DNA from 3 places in the Mesorhizobium sp. M1328 genome. Region 2 is predicted to be linked to each of the others. Evidence: riboswitches for the same ligand, from Rfam matches in the RefSeq annotation. Region 2 holds a riboswitch; each other region holds the start of a gene.

Region 1 (9,917 bases), on a different contig from region 2:
GCCGATGGCGACGACCGAACCGGCCATTCGCTCGCCCCACAGGTCGATGGCGGCGGCCGAGCGGGTGTTGCCGATCTTTTTCGCGATGTCGGCGGTCTGCGGATCGCGCAGCGTACAGATTACCTCGTTGCCGGCCGGAAGCCGGGCGCGCGTGACGCCATGCGAGACCATCTGCGCGTCGCAGAAGATCGGCGCGCCGGCCCCCAACGCCGTGCGCGCGGCGGCGACGAAGTCGCTCGAGAAAACGAAGTGCCGCGCAGCCTCGACCTGGCCGCAGGCGTGGATCATGCGGATGGCGATGTCGGCCTCGGCTTCGGAAAAGCGCGACAGGTCGGCCTCGGCGCGGATAATGGCGAAGGAGCGCTCGTAGATCGCCGTGCCATCATGGATGTAGTCGTAGGCGTTCTGGGCGGGCATGCTCATTCCTGTCGGTAGATTTCGGTGATGCCGTCCGCGCCGAGCCTTGCCAGGCAAGCAGCAGCAGTTTCGCCGGGATGTCGTGCGCTGCGGATCGCCGCTGCAATGCGGCCGATGCCGTGCGCAGCGTCGTAGCCCGGCCTGTATCCGGCGGGCAATGCCTTTGCCGTCCCGTCCACGACAAGTCCGGCTCCGTTTTCGCCGCCGACCAGGGTCAGCGCCGCCGGGCCGGGACGGGCGCAGCCCTTGGCGCAGCCGGAGATGTGCAGCGTTAGCGAGGAATCGAGGATGTCGCGGTTTTCTGTAGCGATGATCTCGGCGATGTCGCGGGTGGCGATCCGGCCGGAGGCGCAGGCGGGTGCGCCGGGGCAGGCGGCGATCCTGGTGCGCGGATCGGCTGCGTCGGTGACAAAGCCGACGGTTGCGGCGGTTTTCTGGAGTGAAAGACATGCGGCTTGGGAGAGGCCGAGTAAAAGCAGCGCGCGACCCGGCGCCAGGCGGATTTCGGCGGCGCCGAGGGTGAGGGCCTCTTGCGTCAGGTCGATGAGCTTTTGCGCTGGTATGCTGCCGAAGGGGAGGCCGATACCGAGGGCGGTTCCGGTGGTGGCTAGGTTAAAAACTCCGATGGGCTGGCGTTCCGTCGCACCCCCCTCTGTCCTGCCGGACATCTCCCCCTCAAGGGGGGAGATTGCGCTTTGATCTCTATTTTCGGCAATGTCCGACGCTGCGGAGGAAGAGCCAACGACAAAACCGCCGATCTCCCCCCTTGAGGGGGAGATGTCCGGCAGGACAGAGGGGGGTAAAACGCGCCAACTTGCCAGAGATCCCAACTGTCTCTCGGTCAAATCCCGCGCATGGGCATCGCGGCCCTTTTCGGCAACCATCCTGAGAATGGCGACGGCGATGTCACAAGCCGCATCTTCCTCGGACATCGCCAGCGGCGTGGCACCCTGCGCATCCCCGGCGAGCGATACCCGCCACTTAATTCCGTCGGCGGTCCGCATCGCAGCCAGCCTGACATCGGCCGTAACCGCATCCATCGTCAGCCGTCCGCCACCATCGACAATCACTGAAACCTTTGGGCCGAGGCGCTGCGCCAAGCCGGCTCCATCAATTGCCGCCCGAATCCGCTCCGCCATCGGGCGCGGGTCGGCTATCTCCTCCGGGTCGAGCCCGGCCAGCGGGCCGGTCTCGACCGGCACGCCGGTGCGAACGGCAATACCCAGCGCATCGACCTCCATCGCCAGAAGCCGCGCGCTTGCCGGCATCAGGCCGCGTATCTGCAGGCTGCCGCGGGCGGTCACTTCCACGATGCCGTTGCCATGGCGCAAGGCGGATTCGCAGAGTCCGATCAACGACTTCGGCAACAGCCCTCCAGCGACCGGATTGAGCCGCACCAGCAGCCCGTCGCCGGTTTGCATCGGTGCCGATAAAGCGGGGCAGGCGCCACGGCGCGAGAAAGCGTTCATGCCGCCACCCCCAGCGCTTGCGCTTCGGCAATTAGTGCGGCGAGATCGTCATCGATCGAATTGCGCAGCGGATGCCAGAGACCGCGCCGCCGGGCCGAGAGAAAACGCTCGGCGATGACTTTTGCGGCTGAAGGGTTTTCGCGCAGGATGAAGGCGCGGACCACGGGGTCGCCGAGATAGGCGTCGTGCACGGCCTCGATCAGCGTGCCTGATATGGCATGGGTAGTCTCGGCAAAGCCGACCAGCCGATCAACTGTCTCGGCGAATTCCGAAGCACCGCGCGGCCCGTGGCGCATCTGGCCGGCGATGAAGCGCGGATTGACGGCGCGCGCCCGCACGACCCGGGATACGGCCTCGCCAACCGAGCGCGGCTTCGGCTTTTGCGGGTCCGTGGTGTCGAGCACGATCACGTCGGCGTTTTTGCCGAGCGTGGCAAGCGCTGCCGAAAAGCCGCCGATAAAGGCGACGTCGGCCGAGCCTTCGAGGATGTCGCGGCCGGGGTCGTCGCCGGTATGAACCAGAAGGTCGGCCTCAGCGATGCGGCCCTCAAAAGCGCCGGGCGCCGAAACGCCTTCGCCCTCGGAGCCGCCATAGGCGTGCGAGGTGGCGTCGAGGTAGGCGCGGCCGATCTCTTCGCGCGCGGCCCAGTCGCCGCTCGACAACAAATCCTCGACACCGGCGCCGTAGGTGCCGGGTGAGGTGCCGAAAATGCGCGGGCTGATCTTCCCGTCTGCACGCGTCCTCGCCGCCAGCGGGTTTTCGGAAGCGTCCTCGTCGCGGGCGGCGACGGTGTTGGCCGCGGCGTCGATCAGCGCGATCTGGGTCGGGAACATGTCGCGGAACAGGCCTGATATGCGCCATGTAACGTCGACGCGCGGGCGGCCGAGCGTTGCCGGCGGCAGCACCTCGATGCCGGTGATGCGGCCGGTGGCGGAATCCCATTGCGGCCGGCAGCCCATCAGCGCCAGGCCTTGCGCGATCTCCTCGCCGCCGGTGCGCAGCGAGGCCGAGCCCCAGAGGTCGATGACCAGCGAGCGCGGCCAGTCGCCATGCGATTGCATGTAGCTGCGCAAGACCTCGTCGGCGGCCGCCCTGCCGAGATCGAAGGATGTCGGCGTCGGCATGGTGCGCGGGTCGGCGGTGAACAGATTGCGGCCGGTCGGCAGCACATCGCGCCGGCCACGCGCTGGTGCACCGGCCGGACCGGCAGCGACATGTCGGCCGTCGAGGGCGGCAAGCAGTGCGGTTTTTTCAGCTGCTGCGCTTTGCCGCCGTACCGGATCAGCCTCGCCTTCCGGCGAGCGACCGTAGATATGCAGGCCGTCCTTGATGGCGAAATCCTTGAGATCGCAGAGCCAGGCGTCGACGCGGCGCAGCGCTTCGTCGGGAGCGTCGGTTTGGGCAACCCCGGCGTCCGAGGCGAGGCCAGTTTTTTGCGCGGTTTCGACGATCAGTCTCGCCAGGCGGTCGCGGCGGCGGCGGTCGAGCCCGTCGGCCTGGGCATATTCGTCGACCAGTCGTTCAAGCCTATGCTGGTTTTCGTCAAGCCCGGCGCCGGTCAGCGGCGGCGGCAGATGGCCAAGGGTGACGGCGGCAATGCGCCGCTTGGCCTGTGCTGCCTCGCCGGGGTTGGAGACGATGAACGGATAAATGACGGGCAGGGCGCCGGTGACGATTTCGGGAAAGCAGTTTTCGCTGAGCGCGACGGTCTTGCCGGGCAGCCATTCCAGCGTGCCGTGGGCGCCGACATGGACGATTGCATGGATGCCGAGCGACTTGCGCAGCCAAAGGCCAAAGGCGACCAGCGCATGGCGCGGCGGCAGCGTCGGGTCGTGATAGTCGGCGCGGCGGTCGGCTGAGCGCCCGCGGTCAGGGGCGAGTGCCACGGTGACGTTGCCGAAGGTGGCTGCGCGGAAGGGGAATTTTGCGGCGGCAGGCGCTTGAACACCCCCCTCTGTCCTGCCGGACATCTCCCCCTCAAGGGGGGAGATTGCGCTGTTGTCTCTGCTTTCGCCAATTACCGAGGGCGTTAAGGGAGAGCCGGCGGCGAAACCGCCGATCTCCCCCCTTGAGGGGGAGATGTCCGGCAGGACAGAGGGGGGTGCCTCGCACAAACTTGTGTCATCTTCCGCATTCCCCCATGCGGCCGTCACGGCAGCTATCGCCTCAGCAGGCAATTCCGCCGAGTACTTGAGATAGTCCTCAAACCCCAACCCTTCACCTCCACGCTCCAGCATCTCCAGCAACTTGCGCGGCGTTTGCGGAATCCCTTCAACGGCGTAGCCCTGTTCGCTGAGGTCATGCAGCATCGCCAGCACGCTGGACGGCACGTCGAGGCCAACCGCATAGCCGGTGCGGCCGGGGGCGCTCGGATAGTCGGGGATCAGGATGGCGAGCTTGCGTTCCGCGCGGGGCGTCCGCTGCAGGCGCACGAAGGCCTCGACACGGTTCGCCACTTGCGCCACGCGGTCGGGCTCAGGCCGGTTGGCGAAGGCGCGGAAGGCCAATGCGGGATCGGTTTCGCTTTCGCCCTTGAATGAAATAGCGCCGGCCAGGATGCGGCCGTCGAGCTCGGGCAGGACGACATGCATGGCAAGGTCGGCGGGCGCCAGGCCGCGCTGATTGGTTTGCCAGATGTCGCGGCGGGTGGTCGCGACGATGACCTGGAACACCGGTACGCCGGCGCGGTCGAACAGGGTTTCGACGCCGGGCTCGGCACCCGAGGCGAAAGCCGTCGCAGTGATGATGGCGGCAGGCTTGAGCGTTGCAAGCGCGGTTTCGACAAAGGCGAGCGATGCCGGGTCCTTGAGGCTGGAGACGAAGATAGGGACCGGCGCTATGCCGCGCGCAGTCAGCGCTTCGAAAAGCGCATCGATCGGCGCGACATCGGCGGCGAGCAGCATCGAGCGGTAGAACAGGATTGGCACGACGTCTCCCTCCCCCTCGAGGGGAGGGTGGCCCGAAGGGCCGGGTGGGGTCGTTGCGGCAGTGCTCGACGTTTTTTTCTGTCGGCGCGCTTCGGAGAGGACCCCACCCCCGGCCTGCGGCCGGACCCTCCCCTCGAGGGGGAGCGGGACGCCGCGTTCTGCGACCCCCAGTCCCGGCTCGTAAAATCCCGCCTTTGGCACGCTGACTGGTTCAGCGACCGCCACACCCGATCCGGCGAGACTTGCCAACCTCTGCACCAGCGCCGTCATATTCGCCGGTCCGCCCTCGCGGAAATAGCCAAGCAGGCCGTCCAACTCCTCGCGCGGCAGCGTCGAGCCTTCGATCAGCCGCAAATCCTCGTCGTGGCTCTCGCCCGGCAGCAGCGCCAGCTTGATACCGCGATTTCGCGCGACAACGGCGAGCTGATCGCAGCCATAGCGCCACCAGTCATAGCCGCCGAGGATGCGGACCAAAATGACCTTGGCGTGGCGGGCGACGCTGTCGATCCAGAGATCGACGGACATCGGATGGCGCAGGTCGCGCAAGGCGGCGAGCCGCATCGACGGCAGGCGGTCCGCATCTGCCTTCCACGCCGCCGCCAGCCCGGCCAGGTCGCTGTCGGTGAAGGACAGCGCCACGACATCCGCAGGCGTTTGCCTGAGATCGACAGGCTCGGCGAGATCGTCGAGCGAGGCGGATGTCGTGGTGAGGATGTGCATCGCGGCTCGTACCTGGGGTCAGCCGGCGAGGATACGCTCGATGGCCGGGCGGTTCAGCCCTTTCAGGCCGATGACAACGAGGCGCGAGCGGCGATCGTCTTCAGCGGTCCAGGCGCGATCGTAATAGTGGTTGACGCGCGGACCGACGGCCTGCAGCAGGAGCCGCATCGGCTTGCCGCCGACTTCGACGAAACCCTTGACGCGCAACACGTTTTCCTCCTCCGCAGCCGTGGCGACGCGTTGTGCCAGTTCGTCCGGGTTGGACACGGACGCAATGTCGATGACGAACGAGTCAAAGTCGTCGTGTTCGTGGTCGAGCTCGTCGTCGTGATGGGTCTTGCGGTTCTCGATGTCGTCCTCGACGGCAAGGCCGAGGCCGAGCAGCACCGACGGATCGACCTTGCCTTGCGAAGTCGGCACGATCTTCACCGCCCGGCCAACATGCTTGCCGATGACGGCATTGGCGCGGGCCGCGCCGTCTGCATTCAGCAGGTCGCTCTTCGACAGGATGATCAGGTCGGCGCAGGCGAGCTGGTCCTCGAATACTTCCTCGACCGGATCGTCGTGGTCGAGCGTCTCGTCCTGTGCGCGCTGCGCCTGCAGGGCGTCCATGTCGTTGGCGACGCGGCCATCAGCCAGCGCCGGTCCGTCGACCACGGCGATGACGCCGTCCACCGTGACGCGGCTTTTCACCGACGGCCACTGGAAGGCCTGGACAAGCGGCTTGGGCAAAGCGAGGCCGGATGTCTCGATCAGGATGTGGTCGACCCTCGGCGTCAGCGACAGGATCTGGTCGAGCGCCGGAACGAAATCGTCGGCGACGGTGCAGCAGATGCAGCCATTGGCCAGCTCGACGATGTTTTCCTCGGGGCAGGTGTCCGTGCCGCAGCCCTTGAGGATCTCGCCGTCGATGCCGATGTCGCCGAACTCGTTGACGATAATGGCTAGCCGCTTGCCTTTGGCGCTTTCGAGCAAATGGCGGATCAGCGTCGTCTTGCCCGCGCCGAGAAAGCCGGTGACTACAGTGCAGGGAACGCGCGAAATGGAGGCAGCGGTCATATCAGGTCCTTCAAAAGGTCAAGGGGAGGGATGCGGGCAACCAGGCCGCGCTTCAGGCAATCGGGACGGCCGCGCCATGGAATGAGCCCATCCGTCGAGGTGGCGAACAGCTTTGCGCCGGTCACGAGATCGGCGCCGCTGGTCGCGGTCAGGTCGCCGAAGACGTAACTCCAGCAGCCGTCGCGCAGTATGGCGGCGCTGAGCCGGCGCTTGCAATTACCGAGGCATTCGACGGTGTGGATTTTAATGTTTTCGCAGGAAGCGGCGCGGCGCGTGTCCTCGGCGAGCAGTTCGCCGGCGCGCGGACGAGCGTCCGAACCGGTCTCGTCACGGCAGGACGAGCAGACGATGACGGTAACGCCGGCCGGGGAATCACCATGGCCGGACAATAAATCCGCTGTCTCAGCCGGAAAACTGCTGTCGCGTTCCAAATCAGGCTCCTTGCCCGGAAAACCCGCCAGGCGATCGGATTCTTATGTCCTAGACGGCAGGTCTCCTGGCTCGCGGGTCATCGCCTGGGTGCCGCCTTCCCGGGAATATCCCAGTGGTTTTCGGCCTTGGCTCGTCGCTTACAGTTGCGGGGACAGCCGCGGATTTGAAATCGAGATTTCGCACCGCATTCCCTCTTGGCCCTTGCCGTTGCGGGCAGGGGACCGTCTGGAATGGATTTAGGCTTTTGCAGGCGGTGGTGTCAACGCACGGCTACGACACTGCAATGTCGGCCAAAGGCTGTCATGTCCCGCCTTCCGGCAGTGCCAGGATAACTTGCCGGATTGCTTGATAGCCATCGCCATAGTCCCAATCATGACTGATCGCCAGATTTTGACCTTCTTGCCAAACCGCGTTGTCCAGAAGGACTTCGCCACTAATAAGCGTGCCGTTCAAGCCTGCCAGAAAGGTCCGTACAAAATGGCCTCCGGGGGGTACCGAAGCTGTGAACAGCTTTTCCAGCTTGGCATAGAATGCTGGATAGCCTCGGCTTAGCGAGCATAGCTCGGTAGTGGCTTGGGAAATGACGGGTCCGCCATAGATTTTCCAACGGGCATTGTTGCGCCAGATGTTCCAACGGGCGCTGCTTCGCTGCCAAATCTCTACCTCGGCCTGTATGTCGTCGCAGACATGATCAGCCAGCCCCTCAATGGCGACGTGGAAAACACCACGGATAAATTTTTCAAACGCCTGATTCAATTCTTGTTCGCGCGTGTCGCCGAAGCCAGCAAATGATTCAATGACCGGCTGAACATCAAGCAGCGGAGAGAATATGTAGATTTCAAGAACGAGCCGACCGTTAGAACCCGTCTCGAACACCTCAGCCTCAAACCGAAGTTGCCTCGACTGGAGCGTGACGTCCTGCTCTCTACGTATTGCATCTATTCCATGTGCAATCAGCGCACCATGGATCATGTCGAGCACTTCGTGCGATGCCATTACAAACCTACCAGGTTTCTTGGAGCGTCTATGACAGACGCTGTGGGGGTTGGCCATCTTTCTGACTGGCCAGCGCCGGCCCAAGATCACCGGCAGCTGTCACCTCGATGCGCTCAAGCCCGAGCCAGCCCTGCATCTGCTTCAATTCTTTGAAAAGCTCGGCAGCGGTTTGTGGCGGGGCGCCGGGCTCCGCATAGGCGGCATGGACGCGCAACACGCCGGCCGGGCGGTCGGCCCTGAGGTCGACGCGCCCGACGATGCTGTCGCCGAGCAGGAACGGCAGCACATAATAGCCATACTGGCGTTTTTCGGCCGGCGTGTAGATCTCGATGCGATAGCGGAAGTCGAACAGCCTTTCCGTGCGCGACCGCTCGAAGACGACAGGATCGAACGGCGCGAGCAAGGCGCGCGCCTCGATCCTGCGCGGCAAGCGGGCGTCCTTGTGGAGATAGGCTGCTTTGCTCCAGCCTTCGACGCTCACCGGCAACAGCTCGCCGGCCTCGACCAGCTCCTCGATGCGACCCTTGATATCGGCGGGCGAGAGGCGGAAATAGTCGCGCAGATCGCCTGCCGTGGCGACGCCGTGGGCGCGGGCGGAGATACGCAGCAATTCGCGGTGGGCGTCCTCGGAGGATGGCACTGGCAAAGCGAGTACCGCTGGCGGCAGTACGCGCTCCGGCAGATCGTAGAACCGCTCGAAGCCGCGGCGATACGCGGTGGTGATGCGGCCGGCCCAGAACAGCCATTCGAAGGCATGCTTGGCATGGCTCCAGCCCCACCAGCCGCCCGAACCCTTCTGGCCTTCGAAAGCCGAAGCCGCGATCGGGCCTCGTTCGGCGACCTCGCGATAGATGTCTTCGATATAGGCGGCGTGCTCGCGGCCCCATTTGGCCAGTCCGCTGTACATTTCGTCGCCGCGCTCGGCCCGCTGCATGCGCCAGCGCATCAGCGGATAGGTCTCGACCGGCAAGAAGGAGGCTTCGTGCGCCCAATATTCGAAGACCATGCGCTTGCGCGTTGCGGCGGCGGCGTCGAGCAGCGCAAGCTTGTAGGGGCCAAGCCGCGAATAGAGCGGCATATAGTGGGCGCGCACCACGGCGCTGACGGAATCGATCTGCAGCAGGCCGGTACGGGCAAGCACCCGGGCCAGATGCCTGCGGTCGGGCGTACCGGCGGGGCGGGGGTCATTGAATCCCTGTGCCGCCAGCGCGATGCGACGGGCCATGCGAAGCGAGATTTTTTCTTTCATCAAGGGGTATCCTGATGATGTTGGACACAGCAGAGAATCTGCGATTTCCGTGCCATGCTAGCAGGGTTTTGGCGGCATCCATGTCAGGAGAGAAAAGTGGAGTAGAAAGTGAAGGAAATCAAACAGGAGCGGATCGGACCAGTTTTCCCGGATATGCCGTCCAGCACCGCGATTTGAACAAGGTTTGACTTGCTTCGCCGAAAGCGCTGCGCTAACCCTCGCCGCGTTGCAGCATAGAGCCCCTTAAAACGGTTCAGTGGTTAAACTGTCACGCTTCCGCAAGTGGGTCCGGTGCTGTAATCAGAGTGGATTGGCCGCCAACGGAAACTGCAGCATGAACGCACTTTTAGGTTCGTACCTGCCCATAGTCCTGTTCATCGGCGTGGCGCTGGTGGTCGGGCTGGCGCTGCTCGCCGCACCCTTCCTGGTGGCCTACCGCAACCCCGATCCGGAAAAGCTTTCGGCCTATGAGTGCGGCTTCAACTCGTTCGACGACGCCCGCATGAAGTTCGACATCCGCTTCTACCTGGTGTCGATCCTGTTCATCATCTTCGACCTGGAGGTGGCCTTCCTGTTTCCTTGGGCGGTGTCGTTCAGTCAGATCGGCATGCTCGGTTTCTGGTCGATGATGGTGTTTTTGGCGGTGCT
Region 2 (9,917 bases):
CATGCTGCGATTTTTGAACACGCTTGACGTGTTAGATTAATTCATCCACAATGCGTGTGTTGAACACGCGAGGTGAGTTATGAACATGAGAGAGCTTAGGGTTCGACTGGGCATGACTCAAAAAGATTTGGCAGAGCAGATGGCAACGACGCAACAGACTGTGGCCCGTTGGGAAACAGGCAAAACGCAGTTGAACGTCGAGCAGATCAAGGACCTTTGTCTCACGTTGAAATGCACGGTCGAGGAGCTGTTGGGCTGGAAGATTGATGTCGAGGAGTGGCGCACGAGCCCGTTTGCAATTGCCGATGCCGAAACGCGATACGGCACGCTCAGAATCAAGACGACTGTTGGCAGCCGCCAATATCCTATCGATGAAAAGGCGCGTGAATCGATTTTACGTCAGTTGAAGGAACTTCATAATCTTCGTAGAAATAACACAAGCAGGCCATGGCTGTATTGTTGGAGCCTTGACAACAAAATACTCTTGATAAATCCGCAATATGTCCGCACCATTGAGCTTATCGGTGACGATGTAGAGGAGATGCCAGAGTATTATCATCCAGAAATCTATCGGGCTTTGGATGACTGGGATAAGGGTGAGGTTTCAGGAAAGCTGAAGAAAGAATGCGATGCCATCATCGCAGAGATGGGTGATCAGGAAGCCGTGCGCATGGCCTCCTATGTTCGCGTCACATATGACGACGGAGAAGATGAGTGGAACTTCTTGGATGAAGAAACCGCTACGACTTTCTTCGGATTGGAAGCTGCGACCTTCGACGTTCCCCAGTGTAGTTTCGCCGAAGTGGAGGAAGAAGGTTACTACCGAGCGCGATACGCCAACCTTGATCGCGTCGCGGTGATGGAGGTTCCAAGCGACCGTTATCACAGATTGACCGCGCCCGAGGAAGCTTAGAACCATCCACGAAGGGCGCATGTTACATCTCGACCTTGCGTGGTGCGTTTTCAGTACGAGATGACGTTAAGCGTAGGTAGTGGCAGGTAAGAGTGCTCGACCAGAAGCTCAACTGCCTCCTCAATATCGCTGCCGATGTGCGGCAGGACACGTCCACGGGAGCGTGGATAGGCGTGAAGTTCCTGCACTCCACGGTCCGCTCTCCCATCGCCGGTGTGTGCCCGACGCCATCTTGTGGACGAGCTTGGCCGCCTGCACCCGGTTGTATTCCGGCTTGCGGTCCGCCTGGGCGGTCCGCCGCGATGGCTATCTCCATGTCAATCGGCGCCGAACTTTGACTGCCCGCTGCTTTCGATGAATTTGGCGAGGTCCCGCGCATAATCACTCTTGGTCTTCTCCTTGAGGCCCTGTGTCGCGAACTTGTGGTCCAGCAGGGCAAACAGGTCCAAGTCCCCTTCCGCCTGTGGCGCTGGCTTGCCCTCACCGCCCTCGGCTTCCCAATTGGGGACCGCTTCTGCGCGCTGCACCGTGGCGATTGTCCGCCCAAGACGCATCACAAGATCGAACGCCAAACCGTGCGCGTGCACGACGATTTGCCGCTCAGGCCTCATTTGGACAGGACTTGAGCTGGCCCGGTGGTTTGAGCCGGGTTACCTTGAGCCGGTGGGCTGCGAACAAGCAGTTCGAGGCATTGGCCTCGATCACTTCGCAACACGCCGCGGCGCCTGGCCTCGGTGTGCTCCCCCCGAAATCGTTGTGTCATATCACCGAGGGCATCACGGCCAACAGCTTCCACATGGGCAACAGCCTCGCCATTGAGCCGAATGTGGTCGCGAGCAGATCACCAACGAAGCGGTCGGAACCTCGGAGCCGAAGTTCGACGCCGAGGTGGTTCGCATGATGCGCTAAGCAGCACCACGGCGCTTGCCGGTATGTTTGCTGCCGGCAGCCGACGAACTCCTATCCTCCTGGACAAGGGCGCCGTGCGTCATTGCTTTGATTTACCGGCCGCTCAAGGCTTCCACAGTTTTCGCTTTCGAGGCGACCTTTGGAACATGCCAACGGAAATTTAACATAACGACATAAACATTTCTTTATGCGGCGTTGACAAAGAAGCGAACTGCTGTAATTGTCTCCCGCGTCGTGGTTCTCCGTACGGCGCTGCCGCAGCGGAGCTAAGAGGGAAGCCGGTGCGATGCCGGCGCTGCCCCCGCAACTGTTAGCGGCGAGCCAACCCCACTGATGTCACTGAGGCGAATAGCCTTGGGAAGACGGGTAGAGGCTATGACCCCGCGAGCCAGGAGACCTGCCACGGCGAATTACGTCCACGGGCGGGGTGTCTCGGTGGCCGCTGCAGCCTGGCGTTCGTGCCGGCCTGCTAGCGCCTTCCTTGTCACCGACGCCCCAACCATCGGGGTCTGGCATGACTGTCTCTCAGCAAATTCCTGTAGCAACGCTCGGCGTGCCCCGCTTCGGTCGTCGGCGAGAACTGAAATTCGCGCTTGAAAGCTACTGGTCCGGAAAATCGTCCGCTGCCGACCTTCTCACGACCGCGAAGGCGCTCCGTGCCGCTAGCTGGGAGGAGCAGCACGATCGCGGCGTGTCGAAAATCCCGTCGAACGACTTCTCGCTCTACGACCATGTGCTCGACACCGCAGCCATGGTCGGCGCCGTTCCATCCCGTTACGGCTGGAATAGCGGCGAGGTTCCACTTGACATCTACTTCGCAATGGCGCGGGGCAACCAGGGTCAGACGGAGGATTGTCGACACGCTGGTCACCAGCAGGCGGCTCATCGGTCTGATGTAACCGCGATGGAAATGACCAAGTGGTTTGACACCAACTATCACTACATTGTGCCGGAACTCAACGATGATCAGACGTTCGCCCTCTCGTCGACGAAACCGGTCGATTACTTCATCGAGGCTAAAGCTCTCGGCGTTCACACACGCCCAGTCATCCTTGGACCGATCACCTTCCTCAAGCTGGCGAAATCGCCTGCCGAAGGATTCGATCCCATCGCGCTCCTGCCGCGGCTGCTGCCCGTCTACGAGCAACTCCTGCAGAGGCTGAAGCTGTCTGGAGCCGACTGGGTGCAGATCGATGAGCCAGCGCTTGTCCTCGATCTGAACCCGAACGAACGAGCTGCGTTCGAATTCGCCTATGGCCAGCTGTCGAAAGCCGCGCCCGAGCTGAAGATCATGCTGGCTACCTATTTCGGGCCGCTGGGAGACAATCTCGAAACCGCGGTTTCTCTGCCCCTGGCCGGGCTGCATATTGATCTCGTGCGCGCTCCCGAGCAGCTGGAAACGGTGGGTCGGCTCGCACCGAAGGATCTGGTGCTCTCGCTTGGCTTGATCGATGGCCGCAACGTCTGGCGTGCGAACCTGCCCGCCATTCTCGACCGCATCAAACCGATCGTCGCCGGCTGGCCCTTGGACCGCGTCGAGATCGCGCCTTCTTGCTCGATGCTGCATGTGCCGATCGACCTCCGCATGGAGACGGAACTCGACGCGGACATCAGGTCGTGGCTCGCCTTCGCGGCCCAGAAGACCGACGAGTTGGTGTTGCTTGCCCGGGCCCTGTCCCAAGGCAGGGATGCGGTGGCAGGCGCGTTGAAAGCGTCTGCCGAGGCCGCCGCCACTCGCGTGACATCCACGAAGATCCATGACCCGCTGGTTGAGGGGCGGATCGCCAGCATTGACGACAGCATGAAGCGACGAGAGAGCGCTTTTGCCGAGCGCTCCAGAGTCCAGGCCGGCACGCTCGGGCTGCCGCCGTTCCCGACGACGACCATCGGGTCCTTCCCGCAGACGCCGCAGGTACGCAGGGCGCGGGCCGCTCATGCGAAGGGCCAGCTGAGCTATGTCGACTACGAGACCTTCCTGAAGAAGGAGATCGAGGCTGCAATTCGCTGGCAGGAAGAGATCGGGCTGGATGTGCTGGTGCACGGTGAGTTCGAACGAAACGACATGGTACAGCATTTCGGCGAGCAGCTGTCCGGCTTCGCCTTCACCCAGCATGCCTGGGTGCAGAGCTATGGGTCGCGTTACGTGCGCCCCCCCATCATCTTCGGCGACGTATCGAGGCCCAAGCCGATGACGCTGCGCTGGTGGCAATTCGCCCAGTCGCTTACGGAAAACCCTGTGAAGGGAATGCTCACAGGCCCGGTGACCATTCTCAACTGGTCTTTTGTTCGCGACGACGTACCCCGCTCCGAAGCATGCCGCCAGATCGCGCTCGCCATCCGCGACGAGGTGACGGATCTCGAATGGTCCGGCGCAAGGATGATCCAGATCGATGAGGCCGCGTTTCGCGAAGGATTGCCACTGCGCCAGTCTGACTGGAACGACTATCTCGACTGGGCTGTCGAATGCTTCCGGATCGCTTCAACGGGTGTAAAGGACGCGACTCAAATCCATACCCACATGTGCTACTCGGAGTTCAACGAGATCATCGACGCGATCGCTGAAATGGATGCGGATGTCATTTCGATTGAGACATCGCGCTCGAAGATGGAACTGCTGGACGCCTTCACGAGCTCCAAATATCCGAACGAAATCGGTCCCGGAGTCTACGACATTCACTCACCACGCGTCCCGGAAGTCGGCGAGATTTCGGATCTCGTCATGCTTGCCCGCGAGCGACTGTCGGATTCCCAACTGTGGGTAAACCCGGACTGTGGCCTCAAAACACGCAAATGGGAGGAGGTCCGCCCTGCCCTGATGAACATGGTCGATGCAGCACGTGCGCTCCGGTAGAAAGTGTAGGCCGGAGGGTTTCCTGGTTGCTCACCATGTGGTGAGTGACCGGCTGCCGCATGTCGGCCGTGAATGTGCCAAAACGCGATCACATCTTTTGAAATAAGTCACTCGAGCGAAATGTGCACTTTCCTTCGGCACGTGTATTAATCGCGCAGGAGTACCGTTTTCTCCCTGTGACGTGTCGAGTTCGATTCTCGGCTCGGTTCATCGAAATGCGCGGGTACATACATGACAGGTTCCTTCACTGGCCGCCGGGTTCGCTGTTCACCGGTTGACATCCGATGGCAAGCGTTCCAACGCGGCGGCGATCTGGCGCTTCGCTGCTGAGGGCAGAGGCAGGATGGGACGCGGGGGGTCGGCACGGCAAATGTCGAGTAATTCGGCAAGTGCATAGACGACGCGAAGGCTCGAGAACTCCTTGAAGAGGCTCCAGAGCGGCGCAAGCGTGGCATCGATCCGTCGCGCTTCGGCCGCATCGCCCTGTTGCGCCGCCGTGACGATCTTCACGCAGACCTCGGGCAGGATGCCGGCGAGGACGCTGTACCATGTGTCGGCGCCGGCGATTATGGCCTCTGCAGCGTTCCAGTCGCCGCTGTAGCCGATCGAGAACCCTTCCGGCACAGTGCGCCTCTGGTCGGCCAGATGGCTCTTGATCGCATCGCCCTTGTCTGTCGGATTCTTGATAGCGACAATCCCACCCACCTTTGCCAGGCGGCTGACGAGTGCTGGGGTGAAATGGAAATGCGTCGTTCCTGGATTGTCGTAGACGACGATCGGCAGGCCGCTCTCGCACGCCACCGTCGAGAAATGTTCGAACACCTCGTCATCAGTGAGCGGGGTGTAAGAGGCGGCGGCAAGCAACCCCGCGGCAGCCCCAAGGGCCTTAGCGTCCTGCGCGAGCCTCACTGCTTCGTCGGTGCGCAGCGCGCCCACACCCACCACGACCGGCATTTGTCCTCCGGTTTCGTCCAAGGTCTCGGCGAGCGTCCGTCGCCGTTCCTCGCGCGACAGATACATGTAGGTGCCGGTGCTGCCGAGAAGACCGATGGAGTCGACCTGAGCGGCGCCAAGCCGAGCAATCAGCTTGCGCAGAGCAACGGTATCGACGCGGCCGTCCCGATCGGTCGGCGTGATGGGAAACGCGGAAAGGCCGCTCAGGAATGCCATGGCAAGGCTCCGGGTTTGTACGTGAGCGCAGGACTGGCCGGACGACAGGTCATCACAAGGCGTCCAGAGCCCGCCGCAGGTCGGCGATTAGGTCATCGACGTCTTCAAGACCCACCGAGAGACGCATGAGGTCCTCGCCGACTCCATCGGCCAGATGCGCATCCTTGCGGATCGGCTGACGAGCACGGGTCAGGCTTGCCGGATGATAGATGAGGCTGTCGGCATCGCCGAGGCTGACAGCCCGGGTGATCAGGTTGAGCCGGTCCATCATCCGCCGCGCGCCCTCGAACCCAGCGTGGAGGCCAAAGGCCAACATGCCCGACCCTTGGGACATCTGCTTTCGCGCCGTCACCTGATCAGGGTGCGAGTCGAGGAAGGGATAACTCACCCATGCCACCGCCGGGTGCGCCTCGAGCGCCTGAGCCACCGCAAGGGCCGTGGCGCTGTGCCGTTCCATGCGCAGCGTGAGCGTCTTCAGACCGCGCAGGATCAGGAAGGCTGACATGGGCGAGAGCGCTGCGCCGGTGATGTAGCGCAGGCCCGTCTCGTGCAGCGTGCGGAGCGTTTGCGCGTCGCCGAGAATCGCCCCGCCAAGGGCATCGCCATGCCCATTGATGTATTTGGTCAGGGAGTGGAGCACGAGGTCGGCCCCATGTTCGAGCGGCCGCTGGAGCGCGGGCGAGGCGAAGGTGCTGTCGACCGCAACCTTTACACCGCGCGCGTGGGCGCGCTCGGCAATGGCAGCGAGATCAAGGATGCGGCTCAGCGGATTCACCGGCGTCTCGAAAAAAACAAGCCGGGTCCGCTCGGTGATCGCGGCATCGAGATTTTGAGGATCGGACAGGTCGACCGCGACGACCTTGATGCCGAAGCGGGGGACCGCCTGTTCGACCATGGCAAGCGTGTTCGCATAAAGCGTCTTGTGGACGATGAGTTCATCGCCTTGGGACAGGAGCGACAGGATTAGTGTGCCGAAAGCCGCCATCCCCGAGGCAACGACCAAACCTGCCTCGGCTCCTTCCAGATTGGCGAGCCGTTGCTCGAGGATCTCCGTCGTCGGATTGTATTCGCGCGCATAGAGCCTTCCGCCAAGGGCGGCGGCGGCCTCGTTCGCTGCCACGCTTTCGAATCCATAGGTCGAGGTCAAGAAGACTGGCGGCTGAACGGCATCGGAAAAGCGGGCCGGATCGTAGCCATGATGGATCGCCCGAGTGGCGAATCCGGGACCGGTGTCGTTGGGCGACCGCGTGAGAGCATCGGTTTCCGATTGATAGGAGCGGGTCATTCGGCCTCTAAGATCTTGCTTGGGTTTCCGAAAGATTGACGGCAAACTGGCCAATGTGAAATATCCAGTTGGCGATGAATGAAATGGTCCAGTCTTCAAGTGCCGGTTCTGCAGGTCGCTCGCACGCGATGGGTGCACGCCAGATCTACGAGGCTCTTCGCGAGCAAATCCTCGGCGGCGTCTATGAAACCGGTAGTCAGCTGCCGTCCTCCCGCGGCCTGGCAAATGACCTTGGGGTTTCGCGAACCACGGTGACGGTCGCCTATGACCAACTGACCGCGGAAGGTTTCATCGACGTCCGTCAAGGCGCACGACCTCGCGTTGCATCCTCGCTGATCGCTCCTGAGACGAGCCGCACTGTCGCGAAACGAGTCGGCCCGGTTCATCTGTCCGCCTATGGCGAACGACTGCGCGTTACGCCGCCCTGGCCGGATTATCTGCCGACTGGGCTGAAGGTCGATTTCCGCTATGGCGACCTGGCGCCGTCAGACTTCCCCGCATTGGTCTGGAAACGTGCGATGAACGAGGCGATGGGGCAGCGCCCGTTGCGTCTTGCCTATGACGACCCTCGCGGCTCGCGCCGGCTGCGCCAGGCGCTCCAGGGCTATCTCTGGCGCGCCCGAACGCTGAGCTGCGACCTCGAGCAGATCATCATCATCAACGGTTCGCAGCAGGGCCTCGATCTGTGCGCTCGCCTGCTTCTCGATCGTGCCGACCGCTTCGTCATCGAGGACCCGTGCTACAGGATGGCGCGTCAGGTCTTTGCCAGTACGGGTGCCTTGCCCATCCCCGTCACCGTCGACGAGGACGGGATGAAGACGGAGTTGCTGGCGGGGATCGGGGCGCGACTGGCCTATGTCACGCCATCGCATCAGTTTCCGCTGGGCGGCGTCATGCCGATCACGCGCCGCCACCAGCTTCTGGAATGGGCGCGGCACAACAATGCCTACGTGATCGAGGACGACTACGACAGCGAATATCGCTACGACATCAATCCGGTCCCTCCGCTGCACAGTCTCGAGGACCACGGGGCTGTCATCTACCTCGGCACGATCTCCAAAACGCTCTCGCCGATGCTGCGTATCGGCTACCTCGTCGTCCCGCCGGAATTGCAGGAGGTCTTCGCAACCGCCAAACAATTCGCGGACCGGCATTCGCCGGTGGCTGAACAGGAGGCTCTGGCCTCTTTGATCGAGAGTGGCGGCTACGAAAGCCATGTGCGGCGCGTGCGCAGGCTGAACGGCGAGCGTCGGGGGACGTTGCTGGGCGCCTTGCGGCGCAGCTTCGGAGATCGCATCGCTGTCCAGGGAGCAGAGGCCGGTCTGCACGTCGTCATTTGGTTCGACGAACTGCCGCGATCGCGGGAAACGACCCTGGTCGAAGCCGCCCGAGGCGCGGGCCTGGGGCTACACCTGATCTCGCCCCTTTACGAGCGGCAGTCGGACGAAGGCCACATCGATCGCATGGGGCTTGTCATGGGCTATGCCGCCTTGAGCATTCGGCAGATCGAGAAGGGCGTTGAGATCCTGCGAGCGGTTGTCAAGCAGGTGCAAGACGCGTTGCCGGGACACAGTGGCTAAAACGGCGGGGACGTGGCGTGCTGGCGAGGAAACCGACGCTTGGGCTGAACCGCATTTCGTTGCAAAGCCAACTGGACTGGGAAAACGCTATGCAACTGGTGCTGTTGATCAGGCCAGTTTGCGCGCAGGATTTTCGTGCGAGACGAATTTTAGCGATGCATGACCTGGCAAGGAAAGCTGCTTCACATCCATATCGCGCCCGCTGCCTCCTATGCAATGGAGGAACTGGCGGAGGCGCAGCTTGTTGCCGGCAGAGGCGGGCTCGAGCACCCGCAAGAGATAATCGACGATCTCTACCAGGCCTTGTCCACGGCCGAATGATGGAATTATGCGGCGCATGGTGCGGCATGCACCATGCCGATGCCAGAAGATCTGGACGATCGACAAGCACCTTTCTTCAAACATTTCCCGAACGACCCCCAGCGCAAAGCCTCCCCATGAGAAAAGAGCATCCCATGTCTTTCACGCCATTGGTTGCCCCCGAGATCAAGGCCCGCTACCCGGATTTTCATCTGATCAGCATTGTGGTGCGGAACGCTGAAATCGACGTGCCGGATGCACAGGCGTTGAACGACACGATTGCGGCGGCGGAACAGGCGGCGCTTCGCGATGACGCCCAAAGGGACGCGCATCTTGCGGCGTGGGCCGTTGCCTACGAGGCTTTCGGCACAAAGGCCAATCGAACGCCGTGCTCGGCCGCCGCGCTTCTCAAGCGGGTGCGGAAAGATGGCTCTCTCCCGCGGATTTCCCCACTGGTTGATGTCTACAATGCCGTCAGCGTGTTGTATGGCGTTCCGATTGGCGGGGAAGATCTCGATCTCTACCAGGGGGTCCCGAGACTTTTAATTGCGAAGGGAGCGGAGCCATTCGACACGATCCAGCAAGGTGAAATGGTAACCGAGCATCCCGAACCGGGCGAAGTCATCTGGTGCGATGATGCCGGTGTCACGTGCCGCCGCTGGAACTGGCGGCAGGGGCGGCGCACCATGGTCACGGTCGATACCCGCGCCATGTGGCTCGTGCTGGAAGCCCTCGGCCCAATGTCAGCTAAACAGATGACGGCCACCGGAGAGCATCTGATGGGACTTATCCAAGCGTTGTGCCCGGGTGCGCGAATCGAAACAGCGCGGATCGACGAGTCCACTACATCTCGTGTCCCTTAGGGCATGGCCCCACCTTCCGGAAAAACACCCCACCAGCCCTGTCCGG
Region 3 (9,917 bases), on a different contig from region 2:
CGACCGCATGTGGGGCGATGCGCTCGACGCCTTCAAACGGGAAGTCGACAACAGCAAGGAGAAGAGGAAATGACGACCATGATCAAGCCCGCGCCGGTCAGGAAGTCGGTGACGGTGGAGGTGCCGCTCGACAAGGCATTCGATGTGTTCACGACAGGGTTCGGGCGCTGGTGGCCGGCTTCGCACTCGATCGGCAAATCCGCCCTGACGACCGCGGTGATCGAACCGAAAGCCGGCGGCCGCTGGTACGAGATCGGTGAGGATGGGTCACAATGCGATTGGGGCGAGGTTCTCGCCTGGGATCCGCCGTCCAGGCTGACGCTCGCCTGGCGCATTGGAGCCGATTGGCGCTACGATCCGGCATTGCTGACCGAAGTCGAGATCCGCTTTGTCGCACTCGGCGAGAACGCGACGCGTGTGGAACTCGAGCACAGGCTTCTGGAGAACATGGGCGAAACCGCGGAGGCAGCGCGCCAGGCCTTCGAATCCGAGGGTGGCTGGAGCGGGCTCCTGGACCGCTATGCGGCTGAGGCCCAGCGCCACGCCGCCTGATCGGGAAGCCTTCCAGTCCATACCAGCGAGGCCGTCGCACTGTCGGCCTCGCCTCATTCCCGGTGCAGCATGTGCCGTTCTGCCCGGCCACTGGGATTAATGTTGTTGGGCGAACGATGCCCCAACTGGAACGGCGAGCACACCACACCTAGCGTTGTCGCGGACTACCCGGCGGTTGGTCAGCGGCGGTACCAGAGCTGGATTATCGGTGCTTCTCGACGAAAGCCTTGCAGGCGGGTGACAACTGCTCGATCATGCTCTGAAGGTCGCATTTGCCGATCGGTGTCATTGGGCAAAGCCGTTTGTAGTCAGGCTTGCATTCCTTGCCCTGAAAAGATTTGAAGGCCTTTGCCTCGGCGGTAATCGGGCTCAAAAGTATTCCCGAACAAACCAACGCAAGGCTGGTAAACAGATACTTCGCCATAAACACCCTCCATTTATTAGCGGTAATTATAGAGATACTAAATTAGAATTATCTAATTATCAACCTGAGCAACCGGCAGCTCGCAAGGTCGTCTGATATCCGTCCGTTGCGCACGGAGAGGCCGATTCTCAAGCCAAATCATGCCGCCGCTCCATCTTTGTGTTCGACCAAGATCTTTTCGGAAAACCGGTTTCCACTTTTCAGGATCATGGTCTAGACCTGACAGGCACCTTATCCGGAAATCCGATGGCGGGAGGCGCTGGTGGAAGGCCAGGACGAATACATGACCGGCGCCAGGGCCGCCGAGGAGCGCCGCGCCGACATCTATGACGAGGACGGCGTCATCCTGTCGTCGTTTCTCGCCCAGATCGGTGCAGCGATCGCCGATCGCGATACGCTGACGCTGAAGCGTGAAGTCGACGATCTGCACCAGTCGGAACTCGGCCACCTGCTCGAGGCCCTGCACCCGGAACAGCGCCGCGCCCTGGTCGAATTGCTGGGCAAGGATTTCGATTTTTCTGCCCTGACCGAGGTCGACGAGGCGATCCGCCGCGACATCGTCGACAATCTGCCCAATGCGCAGATCGCCGAGGCGGTGCAGGAGCTCGATTCCGACGACGCCGTCTACATTCTCGAGGATCTCGACCAGGAGGACCAGGACGAGATCCTGTCGCAATTGCCGTTCACCGAGCGGATCAGGCTGCGGCGCTCGCTCGATTATCCCGAAGAGACCGCCGGCCGCCGCATGCAGACGGAGTTCGTCGCGGTGCCGCCCTTCTGGACGATCGGCCAAACCATCGACTACATGCGCGAGGACAACAATCTTCCCGACCGCTTCAGCCAGATCTTCGTCATCGATCCGAGCTTCAAGCTGCTCGGCGCCATCGACCTCGACCAGATCCTGCGCACCAAGCGTTCGGTCAAGGTCGAAGAGGTCATGCATGAGACCAGGCATGCCATCCCGGCCACCATGGACCAGGAAGAGGCGGCGCGCGAATTCGAGCAATACGATCTTCTGTCCGCCGCCGTCGTCGACGAGAACGAGCGGCTGGTCGGCGTGCTGACCATCGACGACGTCGTCGACGTCATCCAGCAGGAGGCCGAGGAAGATCTGCTGCGCATGGGCGGCGTCGGCGATGAAGAACTCTCGGACAGCATCTTTTCGACCTCGCGCTCGCGCGTGCCGTGGCTGCTGGTCAATCTTTTGACGGCTTTCCTCGCGGCCTCGGTGATCGGCCTGTTCGACCGCACCATCGAGCATATCGTGGCGCTGGCGGTGCTGATGCCGATCGTCGCCGGCATGGGCGGCAATGCCGGCTCGCAGACCATGACCGTCACGGTGCGGGCGCTGGCGACGAGGGACCTCGACATCTACAATGCCGGCCGCATCATCCGCCGCGAAATCGGGGTGGGCTTCATCAACGGCATCATCTTCGCCATCCTGATCGGCCTCGTGGCTGCTGCCTGGTTCCACGATCGCAATCTCGGCGGCATCATTGCGGCTGCGATGATCATCAACATGTTCGTGGCGGCTCTGGCGGGCATCCTTATCCCGCTGCTGCTCGACCGCTTCAAGATCGATCCGGCTGTGGCTTCGGCGGTTTTCGTCACCACGGTCACCGACGTCGTCGGTTTCTTTGCCTTTCTCGGGCTTGCCACATGGTGGTTCGGCGTGCGCTGAACGGCACCTCAATTGACTTTTACGTAAATGCCGTGCGAGGCTTTGGAAGGTGCCTTGTCCGCCGATTCTGGTACGCGCCTGGACGTTGGCGGCGCCGGCCAGTTGGAACTCGCGGCGTGGCCGGGGCATTGGAGTGACGATGCGGGAATATTATTCGATCACGGAGCTGACCCGCGAATTCGACGTGTCGACGCGGACGTTACGCTTCTACGAGGACGAAGGGCTGGTGCAGCCGGTAAGGCGCGGCCGCACCCGGCTGTTCCGTCCGTCGGACCGGCATCTCATCCGCCAGATCATGCGCGGCAAGAGGCTCGGCTTCTCGATCAATGAGATCCGCGAAATCATCCAGATGTACAGGGAGCCGCCCGGCGAGGTCGGCCAACTCAAATTGATGATCAAGCGCATCGAGGAAAAGCGCGAGGATTTGCGCCAGAAACGCCGCGACCTCGAAGAGACGCTGGCCGAGCTCGACCAGGCAGAGGAATCCTGCGTCGAGCGGCTGGTGGAACTCGGCGTCACCACATAAGCGCGGTGTCAGCCTCGGCTCAAATCCAGCGCCGCACCCTTTTGGCGTAGTCCCGGTACTTCTTGCCGAATTTGGCCGTCAGCACCTTCTCCTCGCTCTCGATCGTCAGCTTCTGCGTCAGGAACGCCGCGATGACCGCCAGCGGCAGGAACCAGGCGATCCCAGAGACAAAGGCGAGGCTGACCAGCAGCAATGTGTTGGCGAGGTAGATCGGGTTGCGGCTGACGGCGAAGGGGCCGGTGGTCACCAGATGGTCCGGCACGCCGTTCGGGTTGAGCGTCGTCTTGGCGCGGATCATGGTGCGGATTGCCGTGAACCAGAGCGCGGCGACCGCCACCAACCCGACAAGGCCGGCGGCGAACAGGATGTCGCCGAGAAGATCGCCGATCCACGGCAGCGGATAGAACAGCCCTAGCGCGACGCTGACGATGATGGCGGCGGTATAGATCAGCGGCGGCCATGGGATGTGTCCAAGCTTCGGCTGCCCAGGATTTTGCTGCACGGGTTTCGGGTGAGTGTCGCTCATTGTTGTCCTCCCTCGATTAGCGCGTTCCCGGTTCCCCCGCCTCGGTTTGGGCGGTACAGATGCCGGCGAGCTCGCCAATATGCGCCTTCCACTCCGGGGACTGGTCGTTGCTGTAGAGCCGCTCAAGCGAGGCTTCGCCCTGGAGAGTGTCCAGCATGCAGGCACAATAGCTGGAGCAGAACTCGGTGTCGCGCGCCTGCTCGCAGGATATCTGGCAGGATTTCAGAAAATTCACCTCCCTGGTTTCGACCTGCGCCGGCATGAATTGCGAAAACAGCCAGACCGAGCCGATCAGCACCGGCTGATGGATCAGATAGAAGGCAAGGCTGTGCCGGCCGATGAAGACCAGCGGGTTTGCCCAGCGGCCGGGCGTCATGGCCGACAGCCGCGTCAGCGCGCCGGAGGTGGAGGCGAGCTTGGTAACCGCGATGCCGGCAAGCACGGCACCGAACCACGGCAGCAGCGGAACGTAGTCATTGGAGCGCGGATTGGTCGCCGACAGGCCGACCCACCACAAAGCCGGCTGATCGAAAGTTTCGGATCGCAGGTAGAAGGGCGCAGCGACAACGAATACGGCGACAAGCAGCGTCAGCAGCGCCGGCAGGCGCAGGAACGCCAGGCCGAGCAGGCTGGCGAGCGCGATTTCGTGCAATATGCCGAAGAAGATGAAGCCGTCGGGCGTGGCGATGCGCGTGACCAGCGATATTGCGAGTGCTGCCCCGGCAACCATGGCGAAGCGCTTCCAGAAGCCGGTCCAGCGGATTTTTTTGCCATGGGCGAGATAGAGACTGATGCCGACCAGGAACAGGAAGCTCGAAGCGATGCAGCGCGCGTAGATTTTCCACCAGCCGAAGGCGGTGAGGCCGGGATCGGTGTAGCCGAAGAATTCGAGGTCCCAGGTGAAATGATAGCTCGCCATAGCAAGCAAAGCGATGCCGCGTGCGATGTCGATGGCGGCGATGCGCTTCGACTTCGGTTGATCCTGAACGGCTGCGGTCGGCGTGGCGATGCTCATTGGTCTCGCTGTCTTGGTTCAGCCCCGGCAAGACGACTATCACGGTTGCCACCGTCAAAAGAAGCAGGGCCTTGCGTCGCGTTGGTGCCGGTCGGCATCAGAGCTGCTTTAGGCCAGAGCCGGAAAGCCTTTGGCCGGCTTCGCTTTTTGCCGTGAAGGCGTCGGTTTCCTGTTACCCGGCAAGGAATCGCCGCGGCAGATTTGTGCTCCAAACCCTGCTTCGGGCGATTCGGCTTCGGGGAAAGCAATGGCTACCCATGTGCGCCATCCGATCTGGCTCGCGGCCTTGCGGCCGGCGGATGCCCGCACCTTCGCCTCGCTTTATGCGGTCGAATCCTTCGCGCGCGCCACCGTATCCAGCGTCATCCCGATCCAGGCCTACGAGATCCTGCACAACGAGCAGATCGTTTCGATCCTCTACACGATCGTGGCGATGCTCGGCCTGTCGGCGACGCTGTTCATGCCGATGCTGATCGCCCGCTTTGCCCGGCGCTGGGTCTATACCGCCGGCGCCTGCCTGCTGGCCGCCGGCTCGCTGTTCTTCGTCACCCATACCCTGGCCGGCCAGGTGGTCGGCATGCTCTGCCGCGTCGTCGGCGCCGGCGCGCTGGCGATCACGCTCAACCTCTACATCATGGATCATATCCGCAAGACCGATTTCATGCAGGCCGAGTCGCTGCGCATGGCGTGGTCGATGCTTGCCTGGACCGCCGGGCCGACGCTCGGCATTTTCCTCTACACGCGTTTCGGCATCTATGCCGCGCATGGCGCGGTGGCCGTCTTCGCCATGGCCTTGCTGGCGCTGTTCTGGACTTATCGGCTTGGCGACAACCCGTCGATCCGCCCCGGCAAGACGCGGCCGGTCAATCCGCTGGCCAATATCGGCCGCTTCGTCGCGCAGCCAAGGCTGAGACTCGCCTGGCTGATCGCCTTCGGCCGCTCCTGCTTCTGGACGACGTTCTTCGTCTATGGGCCGTTGTTCATGGTGATCACCGGCGAGGGCAAGCTGGCCGGCGGCCTCTTGGTTTCGGCCGGCAATGCGCTTTTGTTCATGGCCATCTTCTGGGGCAGGGCGGGACGGCGTTTCGGCGGCCGGCGCACCATGACGTTCGCCTATTTCGCCATGTCGGCGACGCTGCTGGCGGCCGGCGCCGTCGGCGAGGCCGCACCGCTCGTCACCGGCGCGTTGCTGCTTTGCGGTGCCCTCTTCACCATCGCGCTCGATGCGCTGGGCTCGACCGCCTTCATGCGCTCGGTGCGCTCGTATGAGCGGGCGCAGATGGCGGCGGTCTACCGCACCTATCTCGACTTTTCCGAGCTGACGCCGCCGCTGGTCTATTCGGTGGTGCTGGCGTTCTTCGGCCTGGGCGCGGTTTTCGCGACACTCGGCCTGCTGGCGGCAGTCTGCGGCTTCGTCACCTGGCGCTATCTGCCCAAATCGCTTTGAAGTGCGGCATGCCGCTCGCGCACCCAGTTGTGGAAGCGGTGCAAGTCATATTCCTCGGGCATCAGCACGCCGGCCTTGTGGCGCATCGAGCGCAGGCCCATCTGGTTGACCTCGCAGATATCAGCATCCTCCTCCAGCACCTGGGTACCGAAGGCGATGATGTTGTCGATATCCGCCGCCGGATCGGCGAGCGCTTCGGGCGAAAAAAGCCATTCGGCGGTGAGTTCGGTCTGCTCCGGCCCAAGCGGCACCAGCCGCACGGTCCTGACATAGTCGACATGGCCGACGACGAACATCGACGGCAGGCTGGTGGCGTAGGTCTGCCCGGCGGTACGTTCGGCCGGCGTCAGGCCGGAAAAGACCGAGCCGTGAACGCGTCCGTCGCGCGACCAGGTTTCGGCCCCGGCACGCAAGCCGCCGGAAAATTCCGGCGCGTCATTGTCGGCGTGGCGCGCCCATTCGGGATCGTCGTGGCGGCCCATCAGGCCGCGGCCATAGATCGGCACCAGCCGCGACAGGTCCTTGTGGACGCCGGGGCAGTGCAGGCACTCGTTGAAGTTTTCCCAAAAGATCTTCCAGTTGCAGTTCATCACCTTGCGCAGCACATGGCCGCTCAGCAGCGTTTCCAGCGGCCAGTTGGCGAGGTCGCCGGATGCCGGATCGAAGGATGTTTCAGCTGAGCCGGCAACATCCTCGGCGAGGTTGGCGAAGACAAAACCGCGCCACACCGAAAGCGCGACGCGGTAGAGCGGATGATCGGCCTTGTCGAAACCGTCCGGCAGCGATTTCGATGGCACGCGCACCAGATCACCGCGCAGCGAATAGAACCAGGCGTGGTAAGGGCAGGTGATGAGCCGCGCCTTCAGCCGGCCTTTCGCTCTGCTGGCAAAGCTGCGAGCCACGATGCCGGCAGGTGTTGTGGAAGGCGCGCAATTCGCCGGTCTCGTCGCGCAGCACGACGACCTCCTGCGTGCCTATGCGGAACGTTCTGAAAGCCAGCGGCTGGGCAAGGTCGGCCTCGCGGCAGACCAGCAGCCAGTTGCGATACCAGATGGCCTCTAGATCGCGCTGGTAGGCCGCGATGTCCCAATAGGCCGATGACGGCAGCGTCGGCTCGGCCCGCGTCAGACCGTTGTAGGGACCGCGCTCATTCGGGCTGGGTTGCATGCCGGCTTCTTCCCCATCCGCCAGCGACACCCGGCGGTAAAAATTGTCAATCGCAGTGCCGGTCGGCGAGCTTGCGAGGCGGCGCATTCGCCACACGATCCGGCGGAATTTGGTTTGCCGGGCGCGGCGATTCTGCCTATAGTCGCTGATGTCGTCGGTTCCGTTTGGAACCAAGAGGGAATGCGGTGCGGGCGAAATTGTTTGCCCAATGCCGTGGCTGCCCCCGCAACTGTGTGCGGTAGTCCTCTCCATATGCCACTGAAGGTTCGCCTTCGGGAAGGTGGGGAAGGACGCTGATCCGCGAGCCAGGAGACCTGCCGGCGACAGGAAACTGACTTCTATGCCCTCGGGTGGAGGGCGAAAGGACAAGACATGAATACCGCTTCCGTCTCGCTCGGCGCTTCCGTCTCCTCGCAGTCGCGTTTCATGCAGCTGGCGCTTGCTGCATTTCTCGGCATTTTCGTCATGGGCTTTGTCGGCTTCTCGCATATCGATGCGGTCCACAATGCCGCGCACGACTATCGCCACTCGATGGGCTTTCCCTGCCACTGACAAGGGGCTGACATCATGACACTGTTTCGCAACGTCGTGTTCATCGCGGCGATCGCAGGGCTTGTGGCCGGCGTCGCTCTCGCCTGCATGCAGGCCTATGCCACGGTGCCGCTCATCCTGAAGGCGGAAGTCTACGAACAGGCCGGCGGCGGCCATGACCATGCCGCCGCACCTGCGGCACCGGTCGAAAACGCCGGGGGCACGATGGCTATGAGCAGCGCCGCGCCGGCTGAAGCAATGGCTCCGGCGGAGGACGAAGGCTGGGCGCCGGCCGACGGTTTCGAACGCTTTGCCTTCAGCGTCGTTGCCAATATCGTCACCGGTATCGGCTTTGCGCTGGTCCTGGTTGCGGTTTCGGAGTTCGCCGGCGGCATCGGGAATTGGCGTCAGGGCCTGTTCTGGGGGCTGGCCGGCTTTGCCGTGTTCACCCTGGCGCCGGGCCTCGGCCTGCCGCCGGAACTGCCGGCGATGCCGGCGGCCGACCTTGTCCAACGCCAGATCTGGTGGTGGGCAACAGTGGTGGCGACCGCGGCCGGTCTCGGCCTTATCGCCTTCCGCAGATCGCTGCCGCTGGCGGTCCTTGCGGTGGCGTTGATCGTCGCGCCGCATATCGTTGGCGCGCCGCAGCCCGACAGTTTCGAGACGGCGATCCCGGAAGGCCTGCACCACCAGTTCGTGGTGGCGGTGACGCTGACCAATCTGGTGTTCTGGCTGGTGCTCGGCGCGGTCGTCGGCGTGGTGCGCGGCCGCTTCACCGGCACGGCGACCAGCCTGCGCGACAGCTTTGCCTGACCGCGCTGCCGGGGCACTGACCCTTATCATCGGCGGTGCGCGCGGCGGCAAGAGCGCGCATGCCGAGAGGCTGGTGAGTGCCTGTCCGGCGCCGTGGAGCTATCTCGCGACGGCGCAAGCCTATGACGAGGAGATGCGCGAACGGATCGCGCTGCACCGCTCGCGCCGCGGTGCCGGCTGGACGACCATCGATGCGCCGCTCGACCTTGCCGGCGCGATCGAGGCGCTGCCTGACGGCCAGCCGGTGCTGATCGACTGCCTGACGCTGTGGCTGACCAACCATATGCTGGCCGAACATGATGTCGAGGCCGAATGCCGAAGGCTGGCGGATGTGCTGTCGCGGCCGCGTGGCCCCTGGTTCGTGGTGTCCAACGAGGTCGGCCAGGGCATCGTGCCGGACAATGCGCTGGCAAGACGGTTTCGCGACGCCGCCGGCCGGCTGAACCAAGACGTCGCCTCTGTCGCGGACATTGTGCTTTTGATGGTGGCGGGGCTGCCGCTCAGGGTGAAATGACATGGCTGATACCGACCACATCGATCCCAAGGACGAGGAACGCCACCGCGCCAAGATGGCCAAGCGCAAGGCGGTGCAGGACGCCGAGGTTGCAGCCAAGACGGTCGAGAAAGGGCTGTTGATCGTCAACACCGGTCCGGGCAAGGGCAAGACCACGGCCGCCTTCGGGCTGGCGCTCAGAATGCTCGGCTACGGCAAGCGCGTCGGCGTCGTCCAGTTCATCAAGGGCAAGTGGCACACCGGCGAGAAGGACGCCTTTGCTGCCTTCGGCGACCGCGTCGTCTGGCACGCGATGGGCGAGGGTTTTACCTGGGAGACGCAGGACCTGAAACGCGACATCGCGGCGGCCGAGGCCGCCTGGGCCAAGGCACTCGAGCTGATGGCCGAGCCGTCGATCAGCCTCGTGGTGCTTGACGAACTCAACATCGCGCTGCGTTACGACTATCTCGACCTCGAAAAGGTGGTCGCAGCGCTGAAGGCGCGTCGCGAGGGCCTGCATGTCGTCGTCACCGGCCGCAACGCCAAGCCGGCGCTGGTCGAGGCAGCCGACCTGGTCACCGAGATGGGCGTGACCAAGCACCACTTTGCCGCCGGCGTGAAGGCGCAGCAGGGGATAGAATTCTGAGGGCTTTGGCGATCAGGCAGAACGTTCAGAGGAAGATCCAACTCGGATGACGCTTGCCGAGGTTGCCCTCGACCTCTCAAGACCTGGGTTCCTCGC

Evidence for each region. A riboswitch is a leader RNA that binds a small molecule or an ion and turns the genes downstream of it on or off. The one in region 2 is predicted to bind cobalamin.
Region 1: it holds a riboswitch for cobalamin, as region 2 does, so the genes downstream of both, NKH23_RS14975 (DUF1636 family protein) here and metE (5-methyltetrahydropteroyltriglutamate--homocysteine S-methyltransferase) in region 2, are expected to answer to the same signal.
Region 3: it holds a riboswitch for cobalamin, as region 2 does, so the genes downstream of both, NKH23_RS15165 (CbtB domain-containing protein) here and metE (5-methyltetrahydropteroyltriglutamate--homocysteine S-methyltransferase) in region 2, are expected to answer to the same signal.

What each region holds. Positions count from the first base shown of each region.
Region 1 covers NZ_JAMYLO010000006.1:190,639-200,555, forward strand. The annotation lists gene NKH23_RS14955 (precorrin-8X methylmutase) at 1-423, opposite strand, end outside; gene cobG (precorrin-3B synthase) at 420-1,886, opposite strand; gene NKH23_RS14965 (cobaltochelatase subunit CobN) at 1,883-5,533, opposite strand; gene cobW (cobalamin biosynthesis protein CobW) at 5,552-6,592, opposite strand; gene NKH23_RS14975 (DUF1636 family protein) at 6,589-7,023, opposite strand; cobalamin riboswitch at 7,062-7,265, opposite strand; gene NKH23_RS14980 (DUF6348 family protein) at 7,325-8,020, opposite strand; gene NKH23_RS14985 (winged helix-turn-helix domain-containing protein) at 8,049-9,269, opposite strand; gene NKH23_RS14990 (NADH-quinone oxidoreductase subunit A) at 9,604-9,917, shown strand, end outside.
Region 2 covers NZ_JAMYLO010000021.1:65,940-75,856, forward strand. The annotation lists gene NKH23_RS27870 (helix-turn-helix transcriptional regulator) at 80-913, shown strand; gene NKH23_RS27875 (hypothetical protein) at 1,231-1,485, opposite strand; cobalamin riboswitch at 2,041-2,241, shown strand; gene metE (5-methyltetrahydropteroyltriglutamate--homocysteine S-methyltransferase) at 2,337-4,673, shown strand; gene NKH23_RS27885 (dihydrodipicolinate synthase family protein) at 4,941-5,843, opposite strand; gene NKH23_RS27890 (trans-sulfuration enzyme family protein) at 5,896-7,128, opposite strand; gene pdxR (MocR-like pyridoxine biosynthesis transcription factor PdxR) at 7,212-8,708, shown strand; partial or broken gene NKH23_RS27900 (MOSC domain-containing protein) at 8,868-8,966, shown strand; gene NKH23_RS27905 (B3/B4 domain-containing protein) at 9,164-9,871, shown strand.
Region 3 covers NZ_JAMYLO010000006.1:226,120-236,036, forward strand. The annotation lists gene NKH23_RS15115 (ArsR/SmtB family transcription factor) at 1-73, shown strand, start outside; gene NKH23_RS15120 (SRPBCC family protein) at 70-552, shown strand; gene NKH23_RS15125 (hypothetical protein) at 755-976, opposite strand; gene mgtE (magnesium transporter) at 1,260-2,657, shown strand; gene NKH23_RS15135 (MerR family transcriptional regulator) at 2,797-3,183, shown strand; gene NKH23_RS15140 (methyltransferase family protein) at 3,203-3,709, opposite strand; gene NKH23_RS15145 (heparan-alpha-glucosaminide N-acetyltransferase) at 3,726-4,724, opposite strand; gene NKH23_RS15150 (MFS transporter) at 4,972-6,171, shown strand; gene NKH23_RS15155 (SRPBCC family protein) at 6,150-7,073, opposite strand; gene NKH23_RS15160 (Rieske 2Fe-2S domain-containing protein) at 6,979-7,425, opposite strand; cobalamin riboswitch at 7,477-7,674, shown strand; gene NKH23_RS15165 (CbtB domain-containing protein) at 7,711-7,890, shown strand; gene NKH23_RS15170 (CbtA family protein) at 7,906-8,682, shown strand; gene cobU (bifunctional adenosylcobinamide kinase/adenosylcobinamide-phosphate guanylyltransferase) at 8,675-9,196, shown strand; gene cobO (cob(I)yrinic acid a,c-diamide adenosyltransferase) at 9,198-9,821, shown strand.